Regions from separate parts of the Pseudomonas sp. D(2018) genome, predicted to be linked through region 2. Evidence: predicted binding sites of a transcription regulator. Region 2 holds the regulator's gene; the other holds the start of a gene.

Region 1 (15,879 bases), on a different contig from region 2:
GTAACCGGTGAGGTCTCAGTTCAATATGGAGACCGACGTCAGGTATTTCAAGGTGCGCGGCAGATTGTCGCAAGCCAGGCTGTCCAACCAGTGCAGGTCGGACCAACTGCGTAACCAGGTGAACTGTCGCTTGGCGAGTTGGCGGGTGGCAATGATACCGCGCTCTTCCATCTCGGCCCGAGTCAGCACGCCATCCAGATAATCCCAGGCCTGACGATAACCAACCGCTCTTATAGACGGCAGTCCTGCATGCAAGTCACTTCTGCAGCGCAGCGCTTCGACCTCTTCGATGAAGCCCTGTTCCAGCATCAATCGAAAACGTTGCGCAATTCTTTCGTGCAAAACCTGACGTTGCGCGGGAGCAATGGCCAAGTGCGCGACAGTATACGGCAAATGCGCCGTTCCCGGCGTGTTCCCGGCCATATTTTGCGCAGCCTGGCGCTGTCGGTGAGCAGTCATGGTGAGCCCACTGACCTTGTAGACTTCCAGTGCCCGGGTCAGGCGCTGGGGATCATTGGGATGGATTCGTGTCGCGGACTCCGGGTCCACCACCGCCAATTCCCGATGCAGAGCCTCCCAGCCGTCACGGGCTGCGCGGGCTTCCAACTCGGCACGCACCGCGGGATCGGCGCTGGGCATGTCCGCCAACCCTTCCAGCAGCGCTTTGAAATACAGCATGGTGCCGCCGACCAGCAGCGGAATCTTGCCCCTGGCGGTGATTTCCTTCATGGCGGCGAGGGCATCGGCACGGAACTCTGCGGCTGAGTAGCTCTCGGCCGGGTCGCGGATATCGATCAGGCGATGGGGAAACTCGGCCAATGTGGCCTTATCCGGCTTGGCGGTGCCGATATCCATGCCACGGTAGATCAGCGCCGAATCGACACTGATCAGCTCGCACGGCAGCGTTCGCGCCAGCTCCAGGGCCAGGTCGGTCTTACCGGCAGCCGTGGGGCCCATGAGAAAGATCGCCGGCGGCAGCCGTTCAGTCATGTTCAGCGGCCGCGCAGGAACAGCTTGTCCAGGTCATCCATACCCAGCTGCGTCCAGGTCGGACGCCCATGGTTGCACTGACCACTGCGCTCAGTGTGTTCCATGTCGCGCAGCAGGGCATTCATTTCCGGCTGAGTCAGGCGGCGATTGGCACGCACGGCGCCGTGACAGGCCATAGTGCCGAGTAGCTCATTGAGGTGCGCCTGGATGCGGTCGCTGGTGCCGTACTCCAGCAAATCGGAGAGCACGTCGCGCACGAGCTGCGAGGCTTCGGCCTGCTTCAACAGCGCCGGAATCTGGCGGATGGCCAGGGTTTCCGGACCGAGACGCTGCAACTCAAAACCAAGCCGGCGGAACCACTCGCCATGCTCTTCAGCACAATCAGCCTCGCGCTGGCTGACGGCGATGGACTCGGGCACCAGCAGCGGCTGCCCCTTGAGCCCTTCACTGGCCATGGCCACCTTCAAGCGCTCGTAGGTGATGCGTTCGTGAGCCGCATGCATATCCACCACCACAAGCCCCTGGGCATTCTCAGCGAGTATGTAGATACCCTTGAGTTGGGCCAATGCGTAGCCCAAAGGCGGGACATCACCCTGCGACTCAGGCAGCGCAGGTGGTGCGGAAGAGGCTGTCAGCGGCGCGAAAAACTCACGATACGCACCCTGCGCCTCGGCAACCGGCACAGCTGGCTGCGAACGCGGAGCCTGGTAGCCGCCGCCTGCAGGCAGGCGCCATGCCGGCTCGACCGCTTGCTGCTCCAGCACATTGGCCGCCAGACTCATCTCACCCTGGGGCCCGAATTCATCGGCAGCGCTGCCGGTCGGGCGCATCACAACTTCGGTAGCGCCCGGCGCAGCCAACTGGTCCTCGGGGCGAACCTCACCCAAGGCGCGGTGCAAGGTGCCGTAGAGGAAGTCATGAACCATGCGACTGTCACGGAAGCGCACCTCGTGCTTGGTCGGGTGCACGTTGACGTCGACCACCGCCGGATCAACCTCGAAGAACAGCACAAAGGTCGGGTGCCGCCCGTTGTAGAGCACGTCGCGATAAGCCTGCCGCACCGCGTGGGCGACCAGCTTGTCACGTACCATGCGGCCGTTCACGTAGAAGTACTGCAGGTCCGCCTGGCTGCGGGAGAAGGTCGGCAGCCCGACCCAACCCCAGAGATGCAGGCCATTGCGTTCGACTTCGATGGGCAGCGCCTGTTCAAGGAAGGCCGGGCCGCAGACAGCCGCGACACGACGGGCTCGGGCAATGGCCTCGCGCGCCTCGTGCAGGGCGAAGATGGTCTTGCCGTTGTGGCGCAAGTGGAATGCCACGTCAAAGCGGGCCAGGGCCAGGCGCTTGATGACTTCCTGCAGGTGGTCGAATTCGGTCTTCTCTGCACGTAGGAACTTGCGGCGCGCAGGTGTATTGAAGAACAGGTCGCGCACCTCCACCGAAGTGCCCACGGGATGGGCGGCCGGCTGCACCCGGGCTTCCATGTCGCGACCTTCGGTTTCCACCTGCCAGGCCTGGTCAGCGTCGGCGGTGCGAGAAGTCATGGTCAGGCGCGCGACGGAACTGATCGACGCCAGCGCCTCACCACGGAAGCCCAGACTCATCACCCGCTCCAGGTCTTCGAGATCACGGATCTTGCTGGTGGCGTGGCGAGCCAGGGCCAGGGGCAAGTCATCTGGCGGGATACCACCGCCGTCGTCACGCACCCGCAGTAGCTTGATACCGCCCTGCTCCACCTCAACATCGATACGCCGGGCACCGGCATCCAGGCTGTTTTCCAGCAGCTCCTTGATAACCGAGGCGGGGCGCTCAACCACCTCACCGGCGGCGATCTGGTTTGCCAGCCGCGGACTCAGCAGCTGGATGCGCGCCAACTCACTCATGGCTGCGCCGCCAGCGCCGCCGCGGGGATAGTCAGCATCTGACCGACCTTGAGGTGGTCGCTCTTCAGAGAATTGGCACTACGCAGGGTGGCCATGCTCACCTCGTAACGCTGAGCAATCAGCGCCAGGCTCTCACCAGAGGTCACCACGTGCTCACGTGGACCGATGGCGATCTTCCCCTGGTCACGCAGCCAGGCGATATAGGTTCCCGGCGGAGGGTTCTGCTGGAAGAACTGCTTGATGCCGGTCTGGATCGAGCGCGCCAGCGCCTGCTGGTGGCTGCGGTTCGCCAGCTTTTGGGATTCGTTATGGTTGGAGATGAAGCCGGTCTCCACAAGGATCGACGGAATATCCGGCGACTTCAGCACCATAAAGCCAGCCTGCTCCACCCGGCGCTTGTGCAACGGGGTGACACGGCTGACGTTACTCAGCACCTTCTGTCCGACGTTGAGGCTGGAAGACAAGGTTGCCGTCATCGACAGATCAAGCAGCACACCCGCGAGCATGCGGTCCTTGTCGTCCAGACTGACGCTGCCCACACCACCGATCAGGTCGGAGCGGTTTTCGTTGTCGGCCAGCCAGCGCGCGGTTTCCGAAGTGGCACCACGGTCAGACAGGGCAAACACCGAAGCACCGAAGGCACTGCGACTTGGCGCAGCGTCGGCGTGGATGGAGACGAACAGGTCGGCGCCTTTCTTGCGGGCGATCTCGGTACGCTTGCGCAGCGGGATGAAGTAGTCGCCGGTACGCACCAGTTCGCCACGGAAGCCCTTCTCCTGGTTGATCTGACGCTGCAGCTCCTTGGAGATGGCCAGGGTCACGTTCTTCTCGTACTGCCCCTTGGGCCCGAGGGCGCCGGGGTCTTCACCACCGTGACCAGCGTCAATGGCAACCACGATATCGCGCTTGCCACCCGGCACTGGCGGCAGCTTGCTGGGGGCCGGCTGGGTCGGCGTCACGGGAGACTGAGGCGTGCTTGGCGCGATGGCGACCTGAGGTGCGCTGGCCTCAGCGGCGGCGGCTTCCTGATCGAACAGGTCCACCACCAGGCGGTTTCCGTACTGCTGGTTGGGCGCCAGGGAGAAGCTCTTCGGCGTCACGCTGGCTGACACGTCGATCACCACCCGCAGATCGGTGGGCGTGCGCTGGGCGGAACGGACGCTGGTGATCGGCGTATTGCTGAGGGACAGTTGCTCCAGCTTGGTGGCCAGCTGGGCGCCATTGATATCGATGACGATGCGATTAGGTGCAGTCAGGGTGAAGACGGAATGCTGCACCGGCCCAGACAAGTCGAAGACCAGGCGGGTATTGTCAGGCGCGCGCCAAAGCCGCACCCCGCGGACCTCCGCGGCAGCCAGGACATCAGCGGCGAACGCCGCGAGCAGAACCCCAATCCCGGCAAACAGTGCGCGCGAGCGCATACCCCACCCCATCTTTGTTTTCATGCTCCTAAGGCCAGGGCGGCACACCATGCTTCGCCGCGCTCAGTGTGTGGCGACAACCGCAGCGAACGGCCGCCCGCTTGCTGCGTAATGTTAATGTCCAGGTCAGCCTTTGGCAAAATGCCGGCGCCCCGCTGCGGCCACTCGATCAGGCACAGCGCATCGCCTTCGAAGTAATCGCGGATACCCAGAAATTCCAGTTCCTCCGGGTCGGCCAGGCGGTATAGATCGAAATGGAAGGCGCGCTTGTCACCGATTTCATAAGGCTCCACCAGGGTGAAGGTGGGGCTTTTCACCGCACCGGCGTGACCCAGGCCGCGCAGGATGCCGCGAGATAGCGTGGTCTTGCCCGCGCCGAGGTCTCCGTGCAGGTAAAGAATTCCACTCCCCTCGGTCAGGAGCGCCAAGCGGGCACCGAGGGCCAGCATGGCCTCCTCGCCTTCGGCATGCAGGATCACTTCAGGCACGGCGCAAACTCCTCGAGCAACTGACGAATGGTCGGAATTAGATCACTGGCCGCCAGCCCCCTGCCCGCTCGGGCCAGGCTTTCGCCAGCATTGGCATGCAGCCAGACGGCCAAGCAGGTGGCGGCGTAGCCGTCCATCCCCTGGGCCAGCAGTGCGCCGATCAGGCCGGCAAGCACATCCCCAAGCCCGGCCCCGGCCATCACCGGATGGCCACGATCACAGAGTGCGAGACGACCATCAGGGGCGGCCACCAGGCTACCGGCGCCCTTTAGCAGGACTACGGCATCGAACTTCTGCGCCAGCGCCAAGGCCGTACGCGGTCGGTCGGCCTGCACGTCAGCGGTGGGAACCCCCAGCAGGCGCGAGGCCTCCCCCGGATGCGGCGTGATCACAGCACCAACAGGTAGTCTGGCCTGTCCGACTGCGAGCAGGTTAAGCGCATCGGCATCCCAGACCTGGGGCACTTCCAGTCCCGCCACAACGCTGAGCAGACTGCGCCCCCAGGCGCCCTGCCCCAGCCCCGGCCCCACCACCAGCACGTCGGCCTTACTCGCCAGCGCCAGCAGCTGATTGGCGGAGCTCACTCCCGCGCTCATCAGTTCCGGGCACCGCGCCAGGGCGGCCGGCACGTGTTCGGGCCGGGTCGCCAGAGACACCAATCCAGCGCCACTGCGCAGGGCGCTTTCCGCCGACAGCAGCGCTGCACCACCCAGGCCGCGATCCCCCCCTACCACCAGCAGATGGCCGAACTGACCTTTGTGGGCAGTGCGTGGGCGTGGTGCAAGGCGTTGCAGACCGCCGACCGCCATGCGCTCTGCAACTCGCGGCGTGACCGCAAGCAAAGCCGGATCGGCCTGCAGATCATCGAACACCAACTCGCCCACCAGATTCGGCGCATCGGCAGTGAACAGGCCTATCTTGAGGCCGATAAAGGTCACCGTCAGGTCTGCTCTCACTGCGACGCCCTGCACGCGGCCGGTGTCGGCACAGAGGCCGGACGGAATATCCACGGCCAGCACCGGCAGGGCACTGGAGTTGAGCAGGCGAATGGCCTGGGCGTAGGGTTCGCGCACCGCGCCGGAAAGCCCAGTGCCCAACAGGGCGTCAACTGCCACGCCATCCAATGTCGCGCATTCGCTCCAAGGCTGGATGGTGATGCCGGCGGCAATGGCCTCATCCCGCGCCAGCGCGGCATCACCGGTGAGGGCATCGCTCGCCCCAACGGCCAACACCTTGACCCGCCAGCCAGCACGCTGGGCCAGTGCCGCTATCAGGTAGCCATCGCCGGCATTATTGCCGTGGCCGGCCAGGACGCTGAGGCTTCCTGCCTCCGGCCAACGCCGGCGCAGGGCCCGCCAGGTCGCATGAGCGGCACGCCGCATCAGCTCGAAGCCCGGAGTGCCGGCAGCGATCAGGCGGGCGTCGAGATCCCGCACCTGGGCGGCGGAATGAAGCGAAAGGGGCAGGTCGTCGCGGGAAGGAAGCATTGGATTCGGTTGTGGCTGCGAGGTCTGGCAGAATTATATCCACCTCGACACCGGTTTCCCGCCCCAGCATGACCCTTTCCTCGCAAGATCTCGCCTCCCTCGCTCAATCCATCAAGGACTGGGGCCGAGAACTGGGCTTCCAGCAGGTGGGCATCACCGGAGTGGAGCTCGGTGAACATGAACGACACCTGCAGCGCTGGCTGGACGCCGGGTTCCAAGGCGAGATGGACTACATGGCCGCCCACGGCAGCAAGCGCTCGCACCCGGACGAACTGGTGCCCGGCACCCGGCGGGTCATTTCCCTGCGCATGGACTACCTGCCCGGCGATACGCGCATGGCCAAGGTGCTGGGCCAGCCGGAAAAGGCCTATGTCTCGCGCTACGCCCTGGGGCGCGACTACCACAAACTGATCCGCAAACGCCTGCAGCACCTGGCCGAGCGCATAGAGAAGGTCATAGGCCCGTTCAACTATCGCGCCTTCGTCGACAGCGCGCCGGTGCTGGAGAAAGCCATCGCAGAGCAGGCCGGGCTGGGCTGGATTGGCAAGAACACCCTGGTCCTCAACCGCAAGGCCGGTAGCTACTTCTTCCTCGGCGAGCTGTTCGTCGACGCCCCCTTGCCGGTGGATGAGCCCCACGGCAGCGAGCATTGCGGTCGCTGTTCGGCCTGCCTGGACATCTGCCCTACCGCCGCCTTCGTCGGCCCTTACCAGTTGGATGCGCGGCGCTGCATTTCCTACCTGACCATCGAGTTCAAGGGCAGTATTCCCGAAGACTTGCGCCCGCTGATCGGCAATCGGGTGTTCGGTTGCGACGACTGCCAGATGGTCTGCCCCTGGAACCGCTTCGCCCGCCCCTCGGGTGAGGGCGACTTCCAGCCCCGCCACGGCCTGGACAACGCCGAGCTGGCTGAGCTGTTCCGCTGGAGCGAGGAAGAATTCCTCAGTCGAACCGAAGGCTCACCCCTGCGTCGCGCCGGCTACGAACGCTGGCTACGCAACCTGGCGGTGGGGCTGGGCAATGCGCCGTCGAGCATCCCGGTACTCGAAGCCCTGCAACTGCGCCGCGAATACCCATCTGAGCTGGTGCGCGAGCATGTGGAGTGGGCGCTTGCCCGGCACGGGGCAAGCGCGACGCGAGTCAGATCTTGATGAAATGCTCACGATAGTGCCGCAGCTCCGCGATGGAGTCGCGGATGTCGTCCATAGCCAGGTGGCTGCTGCTCTTCTTCACGCCATCACGCACCTTGGGCGCCCAGCGTGCGGCCAACTCCTTGACCGTGGAGACGTCCAGATTGCGGTAGTGGAAGTAGGCTTCCAGCTGCGGCATGTGCCGATAAAGGAAGCGGCGATCCTGGCAGATGCTGTTGCCGCAGATCGGTGACTTGCCCTTGGGTACCCACTGTTCGAGGAAGGCCAGGGTCTGGGCCTCGGCTTCGGCCATGCTGATACGACTCTCGCGCACACGCTGGGTCAGGCCGCTCTGGCCGTGCTGGCGGGTGTTCCATTCGTCCATGCCAGCGAGGATTTCATCGCTCTGATGGATCGCGATGGTCGGGCCTTCAGCGAGTACATTCAGCTCGCTGTCGGTAACGATTGTGGCCATCTCGATGATGACGTCCGTATCCGGATTGAGGCCGGTCATTTCCAGATCGATCCAGATCAGGTTCAAGGCATTCTGCATAGTCGGTCTCCAAGGCGAGGCGCGCATTCTAGCTTAGAGCCTGCTGTTACGGGCTGCGTGCTAAACTCGCGCGGTTTTTCACAAGCGGACCCACCATGGCAAAGCGCCAACTCAGTCGCCGGCAAAGCTGGCGCATCGAGAAAATCCAGGAAGAGCGCGCAGCCCGCGCAGCCAAACGAGAGTCCCGCGCGCTCGATGAGCTCGAAGGCGGCGACCTGGGCCCAGAGCAGACCGGCCTGGTGATCGCGCACTTCGGCGTCCAGGTGGAAGTCGAGGCACTGGAAGGCGAACAGGCCGGCCAGATCATGCGCTGCCACCTGCGCGCCAACCTGCCAACCCTGGTCACCGGGGATCGCGTGGTCTGGCGCTCCGGCAATCAAGGCATCGGCGTGATCGTTGCCCAACTGCCGCGCAGCTCGGAGCTCTGCCGTCCGGATATGCGCGGCTTGCTCAAGCCAGTGGCAGCCAACGTCGACCAGATTGTCATCGTCTTCGCACCCCTGCCCCACCCCCACGCCAATCTGATCGACCGCTACCTGATCGCCGCCGAACACGCAGGCATCCACCCGTTGCTGCTACTGAACAAGGCTGACCTGGTGGATGAACAGAACAGCGCCATGCTCGACGATCTGCTCGGCGTCTACCGCCAGCTAGGCTACCCGCTGCTGGAGGTTTCGGCGCGCGAAGGCGGCGGCATGGAGGACCTGATGTCGCGGCTCGATGGCCACATCAGCGTGTTCGTCGGCCAGTCCGGCGTGGGCAAATCGTCCCTGGTGAACAGCCTGCTTCCAGGCGTGGATACCCGAGTAGGCCCCCTTTCCGAACTCACCGGCAAGGGCACCCACACCACCACCACTGCGCGATTGTTCCACTTCCCCGGTGGCGGCGAGTTGATCGACTCCCCCGGCATCCGCGAATTTGGTCTGGGCCACGTCAGCCGTGGCGACGTCGATGCCGGCTTCATCGAGTTCAACGACCTGCTCGGGACCTGCCGCTTCCGTGACTGCAAGCATGACCGCGAGCCCGGCTGCGCCCTGCTCAAGGCCCTGGAAGAAGGACGCATCCATCCACAACGCATGGCCAGCTACCGGCATATCCTTGCCAGCCTGCCCGAGGACGAATACTGATCCTGCACGTTCGGTCGCGTTGAGCGACGTCGACCCCGCAATACCCCCCGAAAACAAAGAGGCCACGCAATGCGTGGCCTCTTTCGTATGCAGCGGGATCACTGCCCCTTGGGCTCGTCCATCCTCAGCACACCGTCTTCGAAGATGTTCAGTTTCTCTCTTAGCTCACGCGGTTGTGTGGGCTCCCCCGGGTCAGTCGCGGGCGGTTGAGGCATCGCCCCGTCACTGACTGGGGGCTCGGCTTGCTGAGGCTGCTGATCGTCAGGCTGGTCACCCTCCCCCTGTTCACCCTCGATGGCTCGCTGGGCCCTCTTGGTCAGGACGATGATATCGATGCGGCGGTTGACCGGGTTGAAAGGGTCCTTGCGATCGAACAATGCGGACGAGGCATACCCCACCACCCGCGCCACCTGCCCTTCCGGGTAACCACCGGCGATCAGGGTCCGGCGTGCAGCGTTGGCACGACCGGCGGACAGCTCCCAATTGCCGAAATCGCCATCGCCGGCATAGGGCTTGGCGTCGGTATGGCCGCTGATGCTGATCTTGTTGGGGACCGCCTTGATGGTCTCTGCAAGGATCAGCAGGATGTCTTCGAAATAGGGCTGCAGGCGGGCACTGCCAAGGTCGAACATAGGGCGGTTGGCGGCATCCATGATCTGGATGCGCAGGCCGTCCTGGGTGATCTCGAAAAGTATCTGGTCTTTGAACTTGCGCAGCTCGGGGTTCTCTTCGACCTTGTTCTGCAGCTCCTGCAGCAACAACTCCAGGCGCTCGCGCTCGATCTGCTCGGCCAGGGTTTCGACCTGGCTGGCGTCAACGGGCGCGGTATCGCTGGTGTCGGTTGGCACCTCCTGGGCATCAGGGGCGTCCTTCAGTTCCGGATTGAGAGTGCGATCAGGCGCTGGCGTCGGCGTACCCCCCAAGTCGATGACGTAGGGGCTGGCACTCTCGGTGAAGCCGATGGGGTCCTTGAAGTAGCCAGAGATGGCTTTCTTCTGCTCGGGGGTGGCCGAGGACATCAGCCAGAGCACCAGGAAGAACGCCATCATTGCGGTGGCGAAGTCGGCGAAGGCGATCTTCCAGGCGCCGCCGTGGTGACCGGCGGCGTAGCGCTTGACGCGCTTGACGATGATCGGCTGGTTGTTCTCCATGACTCAGCCTTCAGCTGCCGCGCACGGCTTGTTCCAGCTCGCTGAAGCTCGGGCGATGCGCCGGGAACAGCGTCTTGCGGCCGAACTCCACTGCCAGCGACGGCGGCATGCCGGAAGCGGAAGCCACCAGGCAGGCCTTGATAGCCTCGAACACGTTCAGCTCTTCGCGGGCATCGTGCTCCAGGGACACCGCCAGCGGGCCGAAGAAGCCGTAGGCCGCGAGGATACCGAGGAAGGTACCCACCAGCGCCGCCCCCACGTGCTGGCCAAGGGCGGCCTGCTCGGCCTCGCCCAGCATGGCCATCGTGACCACGATACCCAGTACCGCAGCGACGATACCGAAGCCCGGCAGACCATCGGCGATCCGGTTGACGGCGTGGGCAGGGTGCTCCAACTCTTCCTTCAGGCTGGCCAGTTCCATGTCGAACAGGCCTTCCAGCTCATGGGGCGCCATGTTGCCGGACGACATGATGCGCAGGTAATCGCAAATGTAGGCAGTCATCCGCTCATCCTTGAGGATGCCCGGGTACTTGCTGAAGATGGGACTAGCGGCGGCGTCCTCGATATCGGCCTCGATGGCCATCATCCCTTCGCGACGGCTCTTGTTGAGGATCTCATAGAGCAAGCGCAGCACTTCCAGGTAGAAACCGTGGGTGAAACGGGTGCCGAACATCTTCAGCGACTTCTTGAACACGATCATCGTCGTGCCGCCGGGGTTGGCCTGAAGGAACGCCCCGAGCGCGGCGCCACCGATGATCAACACCTCGAAAGGCTGGATCAACGCGGCGATTTTGCCGTGAGACAGGATGTACCCACCGAGCACGCTGGCGAATACGACGATGATGCCGATGATTTTTGCCATAGGAAGGGAGCTTGAAGAGTCAGTAGAAAGGGTTATGAAAAGAGCCCCTTCTAATTATCGGAAGATATGCGCCAGACTATAGCCTGTTCAGGCGAAAAGCCAGATTGGCGGCCCTCTATGTCAACCGCAAAGCCCTTGCCACGCAGCCTCGACGGCTGGATCAAGCACCTCGATGGAGTGCGCCTGCCCGTCCCCGCCGCCGCCCATGAGAAAGTCCGCCGCGCCCTCGGCGACGGCCGCCGCTCCCTGCGCGATATCGCCGACCTGACTCAGGAGAGTCCTGCCCTTGCCCTCAGCCTTCTGCGCGAGGCCAACGCCGCCGGCAGCATGCTGAGCAGCCCGGCGGAGAGCCTGGAAGTCGCCCTCAGCCGCCTGGGCCTGAAGCGCGCGGAAGTGTTGCTCAACCGCTTGCCGGCCATCCCCGAGGAAGAAATTCCCCACGCGCTGCGCCAGTTGCAGTTGATCAGCCAGCACGCCGCCCAGCAGGCCAACGGTCTATTCGCCGCCCGACTCGCGCGCCTCTGGCAGGAGATCCACTGGTGCAGTCTTTTATTCCTCTCCCCCCTCTGGCCGCTCCTGGCCACCCATCCGGAGCTCTTCGCCACCTGGGAAAGGCGCGTACTGGGCGAAGGCGAGCCGGCCACCAGGGTCGAGCGCGAACTGCTTGGCGTGCCGCTGCTGCGACTCTGCCAGGCCCTGGCCGAACACTGGAAGTTGCCCGGCTGGATTGTCGGGGGCTACCGCCTGCTGAATGACGATCGTCGCCTGCTGGTGAAGGCCCTCCATATCGCCCGCGACAACGAACACCCCCTGCACCAGCAGCAACAACTGGACGCCAATCCCGCCCTGGGTCGTTGGCTGACCCAACCGGGCAACACCGTCCTGCTGGCCAACGGCCTGGCGATTTCTGCCCATGCCGGCTGGTCCGGCGGCCACAGCCTTCGCTGGCAGCGCCTCACCGGGTTGTTCATGAAGATGCCGCTCGACGAACTGCAGCAGCATATCCACCAACAGGCCGCGCAGAGCGGGCGCTTGCATGCCCGCGACGACCTCTGGCACCCCGCCGAAGCACTGCTCTGGCCCTGGAACCAACATCGCCTGCACCGTGAACCCGTCACGGCACCAGCACCTACTGCGGACGCCCTGGACGACTGGCGCCGTCACTGCGGCGAGCTGATTCGCGAACCCAGCCCCTTCACCAACGTGGTGCAACTTTCCGCCTGCGCCCGAGATGCCCTGGAAAGCGGTGGCATGCGTCGGATCCTCGTACTACTGGCCGACCGCAATCACAGCCGTCTACTGTCCCAGCAACAGGCCGGACTACCAAAGGAGACCAACGGCCTGCAACTGGACCCCAACCAGAGCCAGGTGCTGCGACGCCTGCTCACCCAACCCGGACAGTTGCGCCTGGGCCCCGACAACATGGCGCAGTTTTCTGCCCTGCTGCCCGGCCAGCTCAAGAGTCTGTTCCCGGGACATCACCTGTTGCTGCGCTCCATCGCGGTGAACGGTCGGGTGGCCATGCTGGTGGTGGCGGACCAGGACGGCGCGCCTTTCGCCGAAATCAGCCTGCGCGCCTTCGCCAAGACGGCCCAATGCATCGAGCGCGCCCTCGCCACCTTCGCCAGACGCGGCCGCTAGGCTTTCCTATACAATCCGCCACTTTGTTCATTCACGGAGGCTTTCATGTCTGCCTTCTCCAACCTGCCACTGGTAATCGAGCCGGCCGAACTGGTGGCCCTGCTTGGCGCCAGCGAGCTGATCCTGGTCGACCTCACCAGCGCTGCCCGCTACGCCGCGGGCCACATCCCTGGCGCACGCTTCGTCGATCCGAAGCGCACCCAGCTCGGCCAGCCGCCGGCACCTGGCTTGCTGCCGGTCAAGGCCGATCTCGAGACGCTGTTCGGCGAACTCGGCCACCGCGCCGATGCCACCTATGTGGTCTATGACGACGAAGGCGGCGGCTGGGCCGGACGTTTCATCTGGCTGCTCGATGTGATCGGCCACCACCGTTACCACTACCTGAACGGTGGCCTGCACGCCTGGCTGGCCGAAGGCCGGGAAACCACTGAAGCCACACCCACGCCAGTGGGTGGTCCGCTCGCCCTGACCCTGCACGACGAACCCACCGCCACCCGCGAGTACCTGCAGGGCCGCCTGGGCGCCGCCGATCTGGCCATCTGGGACGCTCGCGGTCCCGGCGAGTACAACGGCACCAAGGTGCTGGCCGCCAAGGCCGGGCATATCCCCGGCGCGGTCAACTTCGAGTGGACCGCAGGCATGGACCCCGCTCGCGCCCTGCGCATCCGTACCGACATGGCAGGAATCCTCCAGTCCCTGGGCATCACGCCGGACAAGGAAATCGTCACCCACTGCCAGACGCACCACCGCTCGGGCTTCACCTACCTGGTCGCCAAGGCCCTCGGTTATCCGCGGGTCAAGGGCTATGCCGGGTCCTGGTCCGAGTGGGGCAATCATCCGGATACCCCTGTAGAGCACTGACGCCCTACCCGCCAAGGAACCCCAATGAAAGAACGCCTATTCATCATCAGCCAGTACCTGCTGCCGCATCACCTGCTGTCGCGCCTGGCCGGCTGCATCGCCGAGTGCCGCGTGCACTGGTTCAAGAATGCTTTCACCGCCTGGTTCGCCAAGCGCTACCAGGTGAACATGAGTGAAGCGCTGGTCGAAGACCTCACCGCCTACGAGCACTTCAACGCCTTCTTCACCCGTGCCTTGAAGCCTGGCGCCCGACCACTGGACGAAACCCCCGGGGCCATCCTCTGCCCGGCCGATGGCGCCATCAGCCAGATGGGTCCGATCGAGCACGGCCGCTGCTTCCAGGCAAAAGGCCACAGCTTCAGCGTACTGGAGCTGCTGGGTGGCGACGCCGAGCGCGCCGCGCCCTTCATGGGCGGCGAGTTCGCCACTGTCTACCTTTCGCCCAAGGACTATCACCGTGTGCATGCGCCCCTGGGCGGCACGTTGCGGGAGATGGTCTATGTACCGGGTCGGCTGTTCTCGGTAAACCAGAGCACCGCCGAAAACGTGCCTGAGCTCTTCGCCCGCAACGAGCGCGTGGTGTGCATCTTCGATACCGAGCGCGGCCCGATGGCCTTGGTGCTGGTGGGCGCGATGATCGTCGCCTCGATCGAAACCACTTGGGCCGGCCTGGTCACGCCGCCGAAGCGCGAGCTGAAGACCTTCAGCTATGACGAAGCGGCGCGCGCGCCCATCAAGCTGGAGAAGGGCGACGAGCTCGGTCGTTTCAAGCTGGGTTCCACCGCGATTGTCCTGTTCGGCCCGGACCAGGTTCGCTGGTCCGAGAACGCCTGGCCCGGCAGCCAGGTACGCATGGGCCAGTTGCTGGCCCTGCCCAAGGACGCCTGATCGAAGCGAATCCTGGCCGGACCGTCCGGTTCGGCCAGGCGCCTATCAGCCAATCACTGCGCACGGCCAAACGGCCAACCCGTCCACAGGCCGACCCTTTGGATAGGCTGCCAGCGCGCAAGGATGCTGATAGAGTGCTGAGATCCAGCCCAATACACCCCACACGAGAAATCGGAGAAACCGATCCGGATGGACCACCAGAGCCCTCACCTGCTGTTGCGTGCACCCGCGCCTAGCAAACAGAGCCTGTCCTTCTGCGATGCCACCCCTCGTGAGCTGAAACGCTGGATCTCCCACCTGCCCAAGGCCAACCTCGGCGAAACCGCTCGCCAGCTCTATCAGGCCCTGGTGGAACTCAACCAGTTGATCACCCCGACCGAGAACCGCCTGCAACTTCTCGAGTTGATGCGTCCGGAAGTGCATTTCGTCTGCCAGCACCTGGAACGGCACTTCATTGGCCAGTCCATCGTCCTGGACGAGCGCCCGCGCAAGGTTGCCAACCTCTGCCAGGCCCTGCAGAACCACCTGGCCATCGGCTACAAACTGATCATCGTGCAGGAGTCGCCGCGCCCCAGCCGTGACCGCGAGCGCGCACAGCTCCTCGCCATTGCCCTGCAACGGGCAACCCACAGCCTGAACGGCCCACTGATCCGCTCCAGCCAGCTCTACTGCCCGGTCCCCGAAGGCCTCTGGCTGGAACTGCACCAGCTCTATCAGTTGGCTCAGAGCCGCCAACTCCATCGAGTCGCCGTGCGCGACCCGCTTGCACGCCACACGCAAGGGCTCAGCGTTGAGCAGACCTACCTGGTGGCACTGCTGCTGGGTTGCGCCCGCTGCAACCAGATGCGCCAGAACGGCATCGCCCGCCTGGCGGAAATCCTCGAACCCTGGAGCACGCTGGTGAAACTTCAGCCGGCCGAGCTGCCCTCCAGCCTCTTCGCCGTGGCACCCCAACTGGACGGGCCACCGCGCTACAAGTCGCTGTTCCAGGAAGTCGACCCACGCACGCTGCTGGGCCTCGACCCGCTGCCGCTGGTGGATGCCATCAAGGAATACCTGATCCTGCCAGCCGAACAGCGCAACCAGGCGCGCCTACCGCTGCCTGAGGGCCTGACCCTCGATCTACTGCAGCACCTGAGTTCAGCCTGGGGCGATATTTCCGAGCGCACCTTCCAGCGCAACCCCGGCCAGGGCGGCCTGACCCTGTGCATCGGCATGAGCGCGCTACACTTCTTCCTGGCAGGCAGTCGCTCTTTCAGCGAAGTGCTCAAGCTGCCCGAGGATGTCGGCCAGGCGGTGTTCGACACGCTCGGCAAGAAACCTGCAAAAGACATCTGGGCCAACGCCTTCGACGCGCAACCCACCCAGGGCTGGCAGCCGGGCATGCCGATGGAAGA
Region 2 (14,889 bases):
GAGAGCGGGGCGGACAAGAGCGAGGAACCCACAGGGAAACGGTTGCAGGAGGCCCGCGACAAGGGCCAGATCGCCCGTTCCCGCGAGCTCAATACCCTCGCTGTGACCCTGGCCGGGGCGGGTGGCCTGCTGGCCAGCGGCGGTGGCCTGGCAGACATGATGATGAAGCTGATGCAGTCCAACTTCGACCTGCCGCGAGCGGTGTTGATGGATGAGCGAAGCATGGGCATCTGGCTGCTGATGTCCGGCAAGATGGCGCTGGATGCCTTGCTGCCGTTGCTGATCACCCTGCTCGTGGTGTCCATTGCCGGTCCTGTTTCCCTCGGCGGTTGGCTGTTCTCCACCGAAGCCCTGATGCCCAAGTTCAGCCGGATGAATCCGTTGTCCGGGCTCAAGCGGATGTTCTCCCTGCACGCGCTGGCTGAGCTGCTCAAGGCACTGGCCAAGTTCGTGCTGATCCTGCTGGTGGCGCTGGCGGTGCTCAGCTCGGACCGCGACGATCTTCTGGCTATCGCCCATGAACCCCTGGACATGGCCATCCTCCACAGCGTCCAGGTGGTGGGCTGGAGCGCGGTTTGGCTGGCTTGTGGCCTGATCCTGATCGCTGCCGTGGACGTGCCGTTCCAGCTCTGGGACAACAAGCAGAAGTTGATGATGACCAAGCAGGAGGTGCGCGACGAGTACAAGGACACCGAGGGCAAGCCTGAGGTCAAGTCGCGCATCCGCCGTCTGCAGCGGGAAATGGCCGAGCGCCGAATGATGGCCGCCGTGCCGCAGGCTGACGTGGTCATCACCAACCCGACCCACTTCGCCGTGGCCCTGAAGTACGACGCCGATAAAGGTGGTGCGCCGGTGTTGCTGGCCAAGGGCAATGATTTCACCGCGTTGAAGATCCGCGAGATCGCCCAGGAGAGCCAGGTAATGGTGCTGGAGTCCCCGGCCCTGGCGCGGGCGGTCTACTACTCCACCGAGCTGGATCAGGAAATCCCCGCCGGCCTCTACCTGGCCGTGGCCCAGGTGCTGGCCTACGTCTATCAGCTCAAGCAGTTCCGCTCCGGCCGCGGCAAACGCCCGGCGCCGCTGAACAACCTGCCGATTCCGCCGGATTTGCGGCGCGACGAGTGACGCCAGCCCTGGTCTGCTCGTTTTTCTGTGGGGGCGAATTCATTCGCTATGTCTGCGTTAGCTGTTGCTAGAGATTTACCATCCGGCCAAATGCCTTGTAGGAGCTGGCTTGCCAGCGAAACGGGGCCATTCGCTGGCAAGCCAGCTCCTACGGGCAATGCAGCTGCCTGCAACACGAAGTGCAGACATAGCCAATTCATTCGCCAAGCAGGCCGAAGGTCTGCCCCACGCGCCAGCATTGGGGCAGCTGCGCTGCCCTTGGCGAATGAATTCGCCCCCACAAGTCATTGACCCACCTCGTTTCATTCCCGGATTTTTCTTCCGTCTAATCAATCTCTTAACGAAGTTGGAAAGCTTCTTGCAGCAGGCGGGGCAGGGCGCTTTCTCGCGTCAAAAGATTGGATGTGCGGAGCCAGGCTTCGCGAAAGGGGTAGGGGAGTACCAGTGGATCGTACGCAACTGATCGGCAATGTCCGCAACAACCTGGTGGGCATGGGGCGTGGCAACCTCGGTGTGCCGCTGCTGGTCCTGGTGATGCTGGGCATGATGACCCTGCCGGTGCCGCCGTTCCTGCTGGACGTCTTCTTCACCTTCAACATTGCCCTGTCGATCGTGGTGCTGCTGGTCAGCGTGTACGCCCTGCGCCCCCTGGATTTCGCCGTCTTCCCGACCATCCTGCTGGTCGCCACTCTCTTGCGCCTGGCGCTGAACGTAGCGTCCACCCGCGTGGTGCTGCTCCACGGCCAGGACGGCCATGACGCTGCAGGCAAGGTGATCCAGGCCTTCGGCGATGTCGTGGTAGGCGGCAACTACGTGGTTGGTGCTGTGGTCTTCGCGATCCTGATGATCATCAACTTCGTGGTGGTCACCAAGGGTGCCGGGCGTATCTCCGAGGTGAGTGCGCGTTTCACCCTGGATGCGATGCCCGGCAAGCAGATGGCAATTGACGCCGACCTCAACGCCGGTCTGATCGACCAGGCTGAGGCCAAGAAGCGCCGCTCCGAGGTTTCCCAGGAAGCGGACTTCTACGGCTCCATGGACGGTGCGAGCAAGTTCGTGCGCGGTGACGCCATCGCTGGCCTGCTGATTCTCTTCATCAACCTCATCGGCGGTGTGGCCATCGGCATGCTGCAGCATGGCCTGAGCTTCAGCGACGCCGGCCGTATCTATTCCCTGCTGACCATCGGTGACGGCCTGGTGGCGCAGATTCCTTCGCTGTTGCTGTCCACCGCTGCAGCGATCATGGTGACCCGCGTGTCTTCCTCCGAGGACATGGGCCAGCAGGTCAACCGCCAGATGTTCGCCTCGCCCAAGGCCCTGGCGGTGTCCGCTGCGATCCTTATCGCCATGGGCTTGGTGCCCGGCATGCCCCATGTGTCCTTCATCGGCCTGGGCCTGGTGGCTGCCGGTGGCGCCTGGTGGATCTGGCAGAAGCAGAAGAAGGTCACGGAAGAGGCTGTCCAGGAAGAAAAGCGCCAGCAGGAACTGTTGCCCGCCCAGCGCGCACAGGAAACCAAGGAACTGGGTTGGGATGACGTGATCCCGGTTGACCTGGTAGGCCTGGAAGTCGGCTACCGGCTGATTCCGTTGGTAGACCGTAACCAGGGAGGTCAACTGCTGGCGCGGATCAAGGGGGTTCGCAAGAAGCTGTCCCAGGAGATGGGCTTCCTGATGCCTTCGGTGCATATCCGCGACAACCTCGACCTGCTGCCCAACGCCTATCGCCTGACCCTGATGGGCGTCAGCGTGGCCGAGGCGGAGGTCTACCCGGACCGCGAGCTGGCGATCAACCCCGGCCAGGTGTTCGGCACCCTCAATGGCGTCGCCGCCAAGGATCCGGCGTTCGGGCTGGAAGCGGTATGGATCGACGCCAGCCAGCGCGACCAGGCGCAATCCCTCGGCTACACGGTGGTTGATGCGAGCACCGTGGTCGCTACGCACCTGAACCAGGTGCTGCATAAGCACGCTCACGAGTTGCTGGGCCATGAAGAAGTCCAGCAACTGATGCAGAACCTGGCCAAGAGTTCGCCGCGCCTCGCCGAAGAGCTGGTGCCGGGCATGATTTCGCTGTCGACCTTGCTGAAGGTGCTCCAGGCCCTGCTGCAGGAACAGGTGCCGGTACGCGACATCCGCACCATCGCCGAAGCCATCGCCAATGTGGCGCCCAAGAGTCAAGATCCCGCCGCTCTGGTGGCGGCGGTTCGTGTGTCGCTGGCCCGCGCAATCGTGCAAAGCATTGTGGGACTAGAGCCGGAGCTGCCTGTGATTACTCTGGAACCCAGGTTGGAACAGATATTGCTCAATAGTCTGCAGAAGGCCGGACAAGGTTCGGAAGATGGCGTTCTCCTCGAACCCGGAATGGCCGAGAAGCTGCAACGTTCCCTGGTGGAAGCGGCGCAGCGCCAGGAAATGCTCGGCAAGCAGGCGATCCTGCTGGTGGCCGGGCCGATCCGGGCGATGATGTCGCGCTTCGCAAGGCTCGCCGTGCCGACCATGCACGTACTGGCCTACCAGGAAATACCGGACAACAAGCAGGTCACCATAGTCGCGACTGTGGGGCAGAACTAACCGAGGTCAAAGACCATGCAGGTCAAACGCTTCTTCGCCGCCGATATGCGTCAAGCCATGAAGTTGGTGCGTGATGAACTGGGCGCGGATGCCGCCATCATCGGTAATCGCCGGGTCGCCGGCGGTGTCGAACTGACCGCGGCGCTGGACTACCCGATGCCCGCACCGGCCCCGAGCAAGCCCAACCCCGCGCTCGAGGCCGAGTTGCGCAAGACTCAGGCACGCATCGCCGAGGCGCAGGCCGAACTGACCACCCGCGCCCAGGCTGACGCTGGCAAGGACCGTCAATTGTTCGCCGGCCAGCCCCTGACCGCCATCGAGTCGGAATTGCCAGAAGCCGCCCTGGCCGCTGCCATGAGCCGCCCACGCCCGGTGGCCCGCCCGGTGGAACCGGTCAGTGCGCCCAGATCCGCCGCGGTGGACCAGTCTGCCCTGGACGCCATGCGTTTCGAGTTGAGTGGCCTGCGTGAACTGATCGAAGTGCAGCTGGGTTCCATCGCCTGGGGCCAGATGCAGAGCCGTCGTCCGCAACAGGCCAGCCTCTGGCGCCGCCTGCAGCGCATGGGGTTGCCGGCTGAACTGGCCCGCGCCCTGCTGGACAAGGTGGCCAAGGTCAACGAACCGCGTCAGGCCTGGCGCATGCTGCTGGCACACCTGGCCCATGCCATTCGCACGCCGCAGATCGAACCGATGGAAGAGGGCGGTGTGATTGCGCTGGTCGGCCCTGCCGGCATGGGTAAGACCACCACCCTGGCCAAGCTGGCCGCCCGCTACGTACTCAAGTACGGCGCCCAGAGCGTCGCCCTGGTGAGCATGGACAGCTTCCGCATCGGCGCCCAGGAGCAGATCAAGACCCTTGGCCGCATCCTCAATGTGCCGGTGACCCTGGTCGATCCGGGTCAGTCTCTGACCCAGGCCTTGGCCCCGCTGGTCCGCAAGCGCGTGGTGCTGATCGATACCGCCGGTCTGCCGGGCAACGATCCGGCCCTGGCCATGCAGCTCGAAGCCCTGGCCAGCCGGGCGATAAACGCGAAGAATTACCTGGTGATGGCTGCCACCAGCCAGAGCCAGGTGCTCAAGGCGGCCTATCACAGCTACAAACGTTGCGGCCTGGTCGGTTGCGTCATTACCAAGGCAGACGAAGCGGCCAGCCTGGGCGAGGTTTTGGGGCTGGCTATCGGCCAGCATCTCCCGGTAGCCTATCTGGCCGACGGCCCGCGAATTCCGGATGATCTGCAGGTTCCCCGCAGCCATCAACTGGTGAGCCGCGCGGTCAGCCTCCAGGCGCCTGAAGATCCGAGTGAAGAGGCAATGGCCGATCTGTTCGCCGGCCTCTACCAGAATCCGGCGCGTCGCGCCGGTTGAAGAATTGTGAACCGCCCCTCCGAGGGGCGGTGCTGGACCGCCAAATGGCCCCTAAGGCAAGGTATTTGAAATGGGTAGTATTCATCCCGTACAGGTGATCGCGGTGACCGGCGGCAAGGGCGGCGTCGGTAAGACCAACGTGTCGGTGAACCTTTCACTGGCCCTGGCCGAACTCGGCCGTCGCGTCATGTTGTTGGACGCCGACCTTGGCCTGGCCAATGTCGACGTCCTGCTGGGCCTCACCGCCAAGCGCACCCTGGCCGATGTGATCAATGGCGAATGTGACCTGCGCGACGTGCTGTTGCAGGGACCGGGGGGCATCCGCATCGTCCCGGCCGCCTCCGGCACCCAGAGCATGGTGCAGCTTTCGCCCATGCAGCACGCCGGCCTGATCCAGGCATTCAGCGATATCAGCGACAACCTCGACGTGCTGGTGATCGATACCGCCGCCGGCATCGGTGATTCGGTGGTCAGCTTCGTTCGCGCGGCCCAGGAGGTGATCGTGGTGGTTTGCGACGAGCCGACTTCCATCACCGACGCCTACGCGCTGATCAAGTTGCTCAACCGCGATTACGGCATGAGCCGCTTCCGCGTGCTGGCCAACATGGCCCACAGCCCGCAGGAAGGGCGCAACCTGTTCGCCAAACTGACCAAGGTCACCGACCGTTTCCTCGACGTCGCGCTGCAGTACGTGGGCGCCGTTCCCTATGACGAGTCGGTGCGCAAGGCCGTACAGAAACAGCGTGCGGTCTATGAAGCCTTCCCGCGCTCGAAGTGCTCGCTGGCCTTCAAGGCCATCGCACAGAAGGTCGACAGCTGGCCGCTGCCGGCCAACCCGCGGGGCCACCTGGAGTTCTTCGTCGAGCGGCTGGTCAAACAGCCCTCCGCGGATAGCCCTGTATGACACCCGCCACTGGACTGCGTATGTACGGCAAGGCTCAGGCAAGGGATTCGCAGCATCAGCTGATCGAGCGCTATGCGCCCCTGGTCAAGCGAATCGCGTATCACCTGCTCGCGCGCCTGCCGGCTAGCGTGCAGGTGGAAGACCTGATGCAGTCCGGGATGATCGGCTTGCTCGAAGCCTCGAAGAAATACGACGGCAGCAAGGGTGCCAGTTTCGAGACCTACGCCGGCATCCGCATTCGCGGGGCCATGCTCGACGAGGTCCGCAAGGGCGACTGGGCACCGCGTTCGGTGCACCGCAATACCCGTATGGTGAGCGACGCAATCCGTACGATCGAAGCCAGAACAGGACGCGACGCTAAAGATCAGGAAGTTGCTGCCGAACTTGGATTGAGTCTCGAAGACTACTACGGCATCCTGAGCGACACCTTGGGCAGCCGCCTGTTCAGCTTCGACGACCTGTTGCAGGACGGCGAGCAGGGCGGCGTGCACGAGGACGCCGGTGTCACCCAATTCTCACCTTCCCATGATCTGGAAGAAGACCGCTTCCAGGCCGCGCTGGCTGATGCCATCGCGAACCTGCCGGAGCGTGAGCGCCTGGTGCTGGCGCTGTATTACGACGAAGAACTGAACTTGAAGGAAATCGGTGAGGTGCTGGGGGTCAGCGAATCGCGAGTCAGCCAATTGCATAGCCAGTGTGCGGCACGCCTGCGCGCACGGCTCGGTGAATGGCGCGCGCGCTGAACGGCACACCACTGCCAGATTTGAACGGCGCACCCGGCAAGAGGGGCGTTTGAGACTGTACGGAGGTCGACTTGGACAAGAACATGAAAATCCTCATCGTTGACGATTTCTCGACGATGAGACGCATCATCAAGAACCTCTTGCGCGACTTGGGTTTCACCAATACCGCCGAAGCCGACGACGGCACCACGGCTCTGCCGATGCTGCACAGCGGCAACTTCGATTTCCTCGTGACCGACTGGAACATGCCCGGCATGACCGGCATCGACCTGCTGCGCGCGGTGCGTGCAGATGAGCGCCTGAAACACCTGCCGGTGCTGATGGTGACCGCCGAGGCCAAGCGCGACCAGATCATCGAGGCGGCCCAGGCCGGGGTGAACGGCTATGTGGTCAAGCCTTTCACTGCCCAGGTCCTGAAAGAAAAAATCGAGAAGATCTTCGAGCGGGTCAACGGCTGATGTCAGCCGCGAGGGCACCATGGACCAGAACGAACACCTGCTGGGAGACTTCGAGTCGACCCTGAAAACCCGCGCGCGAGAATTGGTAGATAGCCTCGAGAAGGGCAATTTCACTGACGCCGTGCAACTCATCCACGAACTCAATCAGGTCCGTGACCGTGGCCTTTACCAGGAAGTTGGCAAGCTGACGCGCGAACTGCACAACGCCATCGTCAACTTCCAGATCGACCCGCACCTGCCGCACTCCCAGGAAATGTCGCAGATCGCCGATGCGACCGACCGACTTTCCTATGTCGTGAAGATGACCGAGAAGGCCGCCAACCGGACCATGGATCTGGTGGAGGAAAGCGCGCCGCTGCTCAACGGCCTGAGCGATGAAGCCCAGCAACTGGGGGATGAGTGGGGTCGCTTCATGCGCCGGGAAATCGGCGCGGACGGTTTCCGAGAGCTGGCTCGCCGTATCGAACAGTTCCTCGCCCGCAGCCAGCGCGACACCGATGCGCTGTCCGGCAAGCTCAACGAAATCCTGCTCGCCCAGGATTACCAGGACCTGACCGGCCAGGTGATCAAGCGCGTGACCCAACTGGTGACCGAGGTGGAAAGCAACCTGGTCAAGCTGGTGCTGATGGCCAGCCAGGTGGATCGCTATGCCGGTATCGAGCACGACCACAACGCGCTGCGCGCCGAGCTGGAACAACAAAAAAGTCCTTCCAGGGGTGAAGGTCCGCAGATCCATGCCGATATACGTGAAGACGTGGTGTCCGGACAGGACGACGTTGACGATCTGCTATCCAGCCTAGGCTTTTAGGGAGCGCTCATATGAGCTTCGACGCCGATGAAGAAATCCTCCAGGACTTCCTGGTAGAGGCCGGCGAAATTTTGGAGCAACTCTCCGAGCAGCTGGTCGAGCTGGAAAGCCGCCCGGACGACATGGACCTGCTCAACGCGATTTTCCGTGGTTTCCATACCGTGAAGGGTGGTGCTGGCTTCCTCCAGCTCAACGCCCTGGTGGAGTGCTGCCACATCGCCGAAAACGTCTTCGACATTCTGCGCAAGGGCGAGCGCCGCGTGGATGCCGAGCTGATGGATGTGGTGCTGCAGGCGCTGGACACGGTCAACGAAATGTTCACCGAAGTGCGCGAGCGCAGCGAACCGACGCCAGCCACCGCGGAGTTGCTGGCTGCACTGTCGCGCCTGGCCGAGCCGGCTGGCGCCGAGCCTGCGCCCGCTCCGGTGATCGAGGAGCCTGCTCCCGTCGAAGCGAGCGCCGATATCACCGACAGCGAGTTCGAGCAACTGCTGGACGCCCTGGGTGACAACGCGGGTGGCGTCGCCGAACCGGCCGCTGCTGCCGCTGATGAAATTACCGACGACGAATTCGAAGCGCTGCTTGACCAGCTGCATGGCAAGGGCAAGTTCGTCGCTGCCGTGGAGCCGGAAGCCGCCGTCGCCGCCCATGCCGCTAAGGCTGTTCCGGCTATGGCCGGCGCGGGTGACGAAATCTCAGACGATGAGTTCGAGGACCTGCTCGACCAACTGCACGGCAAGGGCAAGTTCAACGGCGCCACGGACGTGGCCGCGAGTGCTCCGGTCGCGCCAGTCGCGCCTGCTGCTTCGGCCGCAGCCGCGAACGGCGGCGAGAACATCACCGACGACGAATTCGAAGCGCTGCTCGACCAGCTGCACGGCAAGGGCAAGTTCAACGGCGCTGCCGAAGAATCGGTTGTCGCGCCTGCCGCGAGCCGCCCGGCTCCCGCTCCCGCACCGGTGCCCAAGCCCGCGGTCAAGGCCAAGGCCGAACCGGCGCCTGCGCCCGCACCTCGCCAACCGGCTGCGACCGCTGGCGGCAACGGCGCTGCCGGCCCGGCCGTGGCCAGCGAAGCGGAAACCACCGTACGGGTGGATACCGCGCGCCTGGACGAGATCATGAACATGGTCGGCGAGCTGGTGCTGGTGCGTAACCGCCTGGTGCGCCTGGGCGCCAACAGCGGTGACGAATCCATGGCCAAGGCCGTGTCCAACCTGGATGTGGTGACCGCCGACCTGCAGACCGCGGTGATGAAGACGCGGATGCAGCCGATCAAGAAAGTCTTCGGCCGCTTCCCGCGCCTGGTCCGCGACCTGGCGCGCAACCTGAAAAAGGAAATCAACCTCGAACTCGTGGGCGAGGAAACCGACCTGGACAAGAACCTGGTCGAAGCCCTGGCCGACCCGTTGGTGCACCTGGTGCGCAACGCCGTCGACCACGGCATCGAGTCTCCCGAGGAGCGTGAGGCCGCTGGCAAGTCGCGCACCGGCCGGGTGGTACTCTCCGCCGAGCAGGAAGGCGACCACATCCTCCTGATGATCACCGACGACGGCAAGGGAATGGATGCGGCTGTGCTGCGCGCCAAGGCGGTGGAGAAGGGGCTGCTGGACAAGGACGCCGCCGAGCGTCTGACCGAGCTGGAGTGCTACAACCTGATCTTCGCCCCGGGCTTCTCGACCAAGACCGAGATTTCCGACGTGTCCGGCCGTGGTGTCGGCATGGACGTGGTGAAGACCAAGATCTCCCAGCTCAACGGCACGGTGAACGTGTTCTCGCAAAAGGGCCACGGCTCGAAGATCGTCATCAAGGTTCCGCTGACCCTGGCGATCATGCCGACCCTGATGGTGATGCTGGCCAACCAGGCCTTCGCCTTCCCGCTGGTGAACGTCAACGAGATCTTCCACCTCGACCTGTCGCGCACCAATGTGGTGGACGGCCAGGAAGTGGTGATCGTCCGCGACAAGGCATTGCCGCTGTTCTACCTCAAGCGCTGGCTGGTGCGTGACGCGGCCGTGGAAGAGCAGGGTGAGGGCCATGTGGTGATCCTCTCCGTGGGCACCCAGCGCATCGGGTTCGTGGTCGACCAGTTGGTGGGTCAGGAAGAAGTGGTGATCAAACCCCTGGGCAAGATGCTCCAGGGCACGCCAGGCATGTCCGGCGCCACCATTACCGGCGATGGCCGTATCGCGCTGATCCTCGACGTGCCGAGCATGCTCAAGCATTACGCACGCCGCGGTTGATCTGGGGCGGCCAGGAATGGCCGCCTTCTAGGAGCTTTATTCTTATGGCAGTCAAGGTTCTGGTGGTGGATGACTCCGGGTTCTTCCGCCGCCGTGTCACGGAAATCCTTTCTTCCGACCCCAATATCCAGGTGGTCGGTACCGCCACGAATGGCCGTGAGGCCATCGACCAGGCGCAGGCGCTCAAGCCCGACGTCATCACCATGGACTACGAGATGCCGATGATGGACGGCATCACCGCGGTGCGGCACATCATGCAGCGCTGCCCGACCCCGGTCCTGATGTTCTCCTCGCTGACCCACGAAGGCGCCCGCGTCACCCTCGACGCTCTGGACGCTGGCGCAGTGGACTTCCTGCCGAAGAACTTCGAGGACATCTCGCGCACGCCCGAGAAGGTCAAGCAGCTGCTCTGCGAGAAGGTCCACAGCATTGCCCGCAGCAACCGTCGCTACAGCAGCTTCAGTGCTTCGTCGCATTCGACTCCGGCAGTGGCCCCGAGCACCCCGGCGCGTCCGCTGCATGCGCCAGCGCAACCGAGCCACGCCGCCCCGGCGGCTCCGGCCAGCTCCGCTGCCCCAAAGCGTAAGGCCTACCGGCTGGTAGCCATCGGCACCTCCACCGGCGGGCCGGTTGCCCTGCAACGCGTGCTCACCCAATTGCCGGCCAATTTCCCGGCGCCCCTGGTGCTGATCCAGCACATGCCGGCGGCCTTCACCAAGGCTTTCGCCGAGCGTCTGGACAAGCTCTGCCGGATCTCCGTCAAGGAAGCCGAGGACGGCGACGTACTGCGCCCCGGCCTGGCCCTGCTGGCCCCGGGCGGCAAGCAAATGATGGTCGATGCACGTGGCGTGGTTCGTATCCTGCCCGGTGACGAGCGCCTGAACTACAAGCCCTGCGTGGACATCACCTTTGGCTCCGCGGCCAAGTCCTACAGTGACAAGGTCCTGGCGGTGGTGCTGACCGGCATGGGCGCGGATGGCCGTGAAGGTGCGCGCCTGCTCAAGCAGGGCGGCAGCCAGGTCTGGGCCCAGGACGAAGCCAGCTGCGTGATCTACGGCATGCCCATGGCGGTGGTGAAGGCCAACCTGGCCGACGCCGTCTATGGCCTGGACGACATCGGCCGCCACCTGGTCGAGGCGTGCATTTGATGGAGAAACCCAGGTAATGGATGTACTAAGCCTCATCGGGGTAATCCTGGCCTTCGTCGCCATCATCGGCGGCAATTACCTCGAAGGCGGCCACGCCGCGGCCCTGCTCAACGGGCCGGCGGCGCTCATCGTTCTGGGTGGCACCCTGGGCGCAGCGTTCCTGCAGACGCCCATGAACATCTTCAAGCGCTCCCTGGTCATCATTCGCTGGATACTCTTCCCGCCCCAGCTCGACCTCGCCGGTGGCATCACCCGCGTAGTGAACTGGAGCATGACCGCGCGCAAGGAAGGCCTGCTGGGCCTGGAGCCGGTCGCTGACAGCGAATCCGATCCTTTCGCCCGCAAAGGCTTGCAGCTGTTGGTGGATGGCGCCGAGCCGGAATCCATCCGCAGCATCCTCGAAGTCGACCTTTTCACCCAGGAAGGCCGTGACCTGCAGGCCGCCAAGGTGTTCGAGAGCATGGGCGGTTACGCGCCCACCATCGGCATCATCGGTGCCGTCATGGGCCTGATCCATGTCATGGGTAACCTGGCCGATCCCAGCCAGTTGGGCGGCGGCATCGCCGTGGCCTTCGTCGCCACCATCTATGGCGTCGGCTTCGCCAACCTGTTGTTGCTGCCCATCGGCAACAAGCTGAAATCCGTCGCGATGCGCCAGTCGCGTTACCGCGAAATGCTGCTGGAGGGCATTCTCTCCATCGCCGAGGGCGAGAACCCGCGCTCCATCGAACTCAAGCTTCAGGGCTTCATGGATTGAGGAGCGGGCCATGGCGCGCAGGCGGCATCAGGAAGAACACGAGAATCACGAACGCTGGCTGGTGTCCTACGCGGACTTCATCACGCTGTTGTTCGCCTTCTTCGTGGTGATGTACTCCATTTCGTCGATCAACGAAGGCAAGTACAAGATTCTCTCGGAAACCCTGGTGGGCGTGTTCAACCAGCCGGATCGTTCGATCAAGCCGATCCCGGTGGGTGAGGAAAAGCCCCGAACCACTGAGCTGGACCGGAGCATGGTGGAGGAAAGCGAACGCAGTCAGACCTCCATTGACGATCCGGGCGCCGACCCGCTGCAGGAAATTGCCCAGAGCGTGCGCGATGCCTTCGGCGACCTGATCAAGTCCGAGCAGCTGAACGTACGCGGTAATGAGCTCTGGGTGGAGATCGAGATGAACTCCAGCCTGTTGTTCCCCAGCGGCGACGCCATTCCCAATGATGCGGCCTTCAACCTCATCGAGAGGGTCGCCAGGATTCTGGCACCCTACGACAACCCGGTTCATGTCGAAGGTTTTACTGACAATATGCCCATCGCCACCTCGCAGTTCCCGTCCAACTGGGAGCTGTCCGCGGCGCGTGCCGCGAGCATCGTGCGCATGCTGGCGATGGATGGTCTGGCAGCCAACCGCCTGGCTGCGGTGGGCTATGGTGAGTTCCAGCCGGTTGCCGACAATGCCACCGCAGAAGGTCGGGCGCGCAATCGGCGCGTCGTGTTGGTGATTTCCCGCAACCTCGATGTACGTCGCAGTGTAAGTGGCGTCGGCAGCGCCAATGCCAAACCGGATAGCGCCTTGCTGCGGGCTGGCACGCAACCTGCACCAGCAGCGCCAGCACAGGCCCCTGCAACGGGTGCCGTCAATTCCCCGTCACCGGCCCCGTAGGGCAGGTGCTGATTCTCGGCGCAGTAGCACAGCCGGGAGGATGATGAAGATGAGAGTCTGGGCAGTAGCCAACCAAAAAGGTGGAGTCGGCAAGACCACCACATCCATCGCCCTGGCGGGCCTGCTGGCCGATGCCGGCAAGCGAGTCGTGGTAGTGGACCTCGACCCGCACGGGTCGATGACCAGCTATTTCGGGCATGACCCGGATACGCTGGAACACAGCTGCTTCGACTTGTTCCTGCAGCAAGGCACCGTGCCCGATGGCCTACCGCGCGAACTGTTGCTGCAGACCAGCCACGAACGTATTTCCCTGCTGCCGTCCAGCACCGCGCTGGCGACCCTGGAGCGTCAGTCGCCGGGGCAGAACGGCCTCGGGCTGGTGATCGCCAAGAGCCTGGCGCAGCTCTGGCAGCAGTTCGATCACGCCATCATCGACAGTCCGCCGCTGCTCGGCGTGCTCATGGTCAACGCCCTGGCCGCGAGCCAGCAACTGGTCATTCCGGTGCAGACCGAGTTCCTGGCGGTGAAGGGGCTGGAGCGCATGGTCAGTACCCTGGCCATGATCAACCGCTCGCGCAAGCAGGCGTTGCCGTACACCATCGTGCCGACCCTGTTCGACCGTCGGACCCAGGCGTCGCTCAATACCCTCAAGGTGCTGCGCAACAACTACCCGGAGAACCTCTGGCAGGCCTACATCCCGGTGGATACGCGATTGCGGGATGCCAGTCGCGCCGGTGTCACGCCGTCCCAGTACGATGCCAACAGTCGTGGCGTGATCGCCTACCGAGCCTTGCTCAAGCACTTGCTCAGCCAACTGCCGGCTACCCAGGTGGCCTGAGATGAATCGCATCGTCGACCGCCGGAACTCAAGTGAAGGGCGCCGCCTGCCGATAGGCTCTACAGATCAATCCCGTGGGTTCCCAACATGAGTCGTCCCCTCGCCACCGCTACCCGCCCGCAACTGGCCCTGCAGTCCTACCTGGATGCATTGCTGCATGAGGCGTCGGTCGAGCTGGCCGAAAGCACCAGCCGGGAAGAGTTCGAAGCCGCGGTGCTGGAAGAGCAGGTCCGCGATGCGCGACTGACCCGCGTGCTGGAGGCCGCACCGGCACTGGTTGCACCGGAGCCGGAAGTGGAGCCGCTGCTGGTCCTGGAACCGGAAGTCCTCATGCTGACTGTGGCCGAGGCCGAGCCAGAGCCCGTGCAGGCGCGCGTCGAACCGCTGGTGGAACTCGGTATGCCGGGCGCCCTCCAGTCCGATGTTCCGGCACTGGTCGCCGGTGGGCGCCCCGCGTGGGGCGAAGAGCCCTTCGAGTGCCTGCTGTTCGATGTCGCCGGCCTGACGCTGGCCGTTCCACTGGTGTCCCTGGGCTCCATTTACCCGCTGGCCGGGCAGGAGCTGACGCCTTTGTTCGGGCAGCCGGACTGGTTCCTCGGCATACTGCCGTGCCAGGCGGGCAACCTGAAGGTGCTGGATACCGCGCGCTGGGTGATGCCTGAACGCTACCGCGAGGATTTCCGCGAAGGCCTGCAGTACGTGATTTCGGTACAGGGCTACGAGTGGGGGTTGGCGGTGCACCAGGTCAGCCGCTCCATCCGCCTGGACCCGAATGAAATCAAATGGCGCAGCCAGCGTAGCCAGAGACCCTGGTTGGCCGGTACCGTGATCGAACATATGTGTGCGTTGCTGGACGTCTCGGCACTGGCCGAGCTGATCGCCAGCGGCGCAACCAAACGCATGTCGCTGAATTGAGGGGGAGGCCCTGTGCCGTACAGGGCCCCATGAACACAACAGCGGGAAAAACCCGCGACCGCCGCCCAGGGTGGCTCAAGAGAGGCTAGGGAACATGAAGAAATCGTCCGCTCAAGGTGCCG

What was found. Region 2 encodes FliA, which starts transcription of late flagellar genes. Its sites were predicted from a motif close to CTAAAGTTTNNNNNNNNNNNGCCGNTAA; they were not measured.
Region 1: motA (flagellar motor stator protein MotA) is a predicted target of FliA. The motif match lies at 11,147-11,174, and genes of this name have one in related genera.

Annotation. Positions count from the first base shown of each region.
Region 1 covers NZ_SCOK01000003.1:155,422-171,300, forward strand. Annotated here, with positions in the region: gene miaA (tRNA (adenosine(37)-N6)-dimethylallyltransferase MiaA) at 16-990, opposite strand; gene mutL (DNA mismatch repair endonuclease MutL) at 993-2,873, opposite strand; gene FFS60_RS04010 (N-acetylmuramoyl-L-alanine amidase) at 2,870-4,306, opposite strand; gene tsaE (tRNA (adenosine(37)-N6)-threonylcarbamoyltransferase complex ATPase subunit type 1 TsaE) at 4,315-4,782, opposite strand; gene FFS60_RS04020 (NAD(P)H-hydrate dehydratase) at 4,770-6,269, opposite strand; gene queG (tRNA epoxyqueuosine(34) reductase QueG) at 6,338-7,420, shown strand; gene orn (oligoribonuclease) at 7,410-7,952, opposite strand; gene rsgA (small ribosomal subunit biogenesis GTPase RsgA) at 8,048-9,079, shown strand; gene motB (flagellar motor protein MotB) at 9,178-10,230, opposite strand; gene motA (flagellar motor stator protein MotA) at 10,241-11,092, opposite strand; gene FFS60_RS04050 (HDOD domain-containing protein) at 11,210-12,733, shown strand; gene rhdA (thiosulfate sulfurtransferase) at 12,779-13,594, shown strand; gene asd (archaetidylserine decarboxylase) at 13,619-14,482, shown strand; gene FFS60_RS04065 (molecular chaperone) at 14,672-15,879, shown strand, end outside.
Region 2 covers NZ_SCOK01000008.1:105,190-120,078, forward strand. Annotated here, with positions in the region: gene flhB (flagellar biosynthesis protein FlhB) at 1-1,125, shown strand, start outside; gene flhA (flagellar biosynthesis protein FlhA) at 1,570-3,693, shown strand; gene flhF (flagellar biosynthesis protein FlhF) at 3,709-5,058, shown strand; gene fleN (flagellar synthesis regulator FleN) at 5,129-5,962, shown strand; gene fliA (RNA polymerase sigma factor FliA) at 5,959-6,705, shown strand; gene FFS60_RS08200 (chemotaxis response regulator CheY) at 6,789-7,163, shown strand; gene FFS60_RS08205 (protein phosphatase CheZ) at 7,183-7,971, shown strand; gene FFS60_RS08210 (chemotaxis protein CheA) at 7,983-10,211, shown strand; gene FFS60_RS08215 (chemotaxis response regulator protein-glutamate methylesterase) at 10,256-11,359, shown strand; gene FFS60_RS08220 (flagellar motor protein) at 11,376-12,116, shown strand; gene motD (flagellar motor protein MotD) at 12,127-13,014, shown strand; gene FFS60_RS08230 (ParA family protein) at 13,064-13,852, shown strand; gene FFS60_RS08235 (CheW domain-containing protein) at 13,940-14,767, shown strand; gene FFS60_RS08240 (chemotaxis protein CheW) at 14,862-14,889, shown strand, end outside.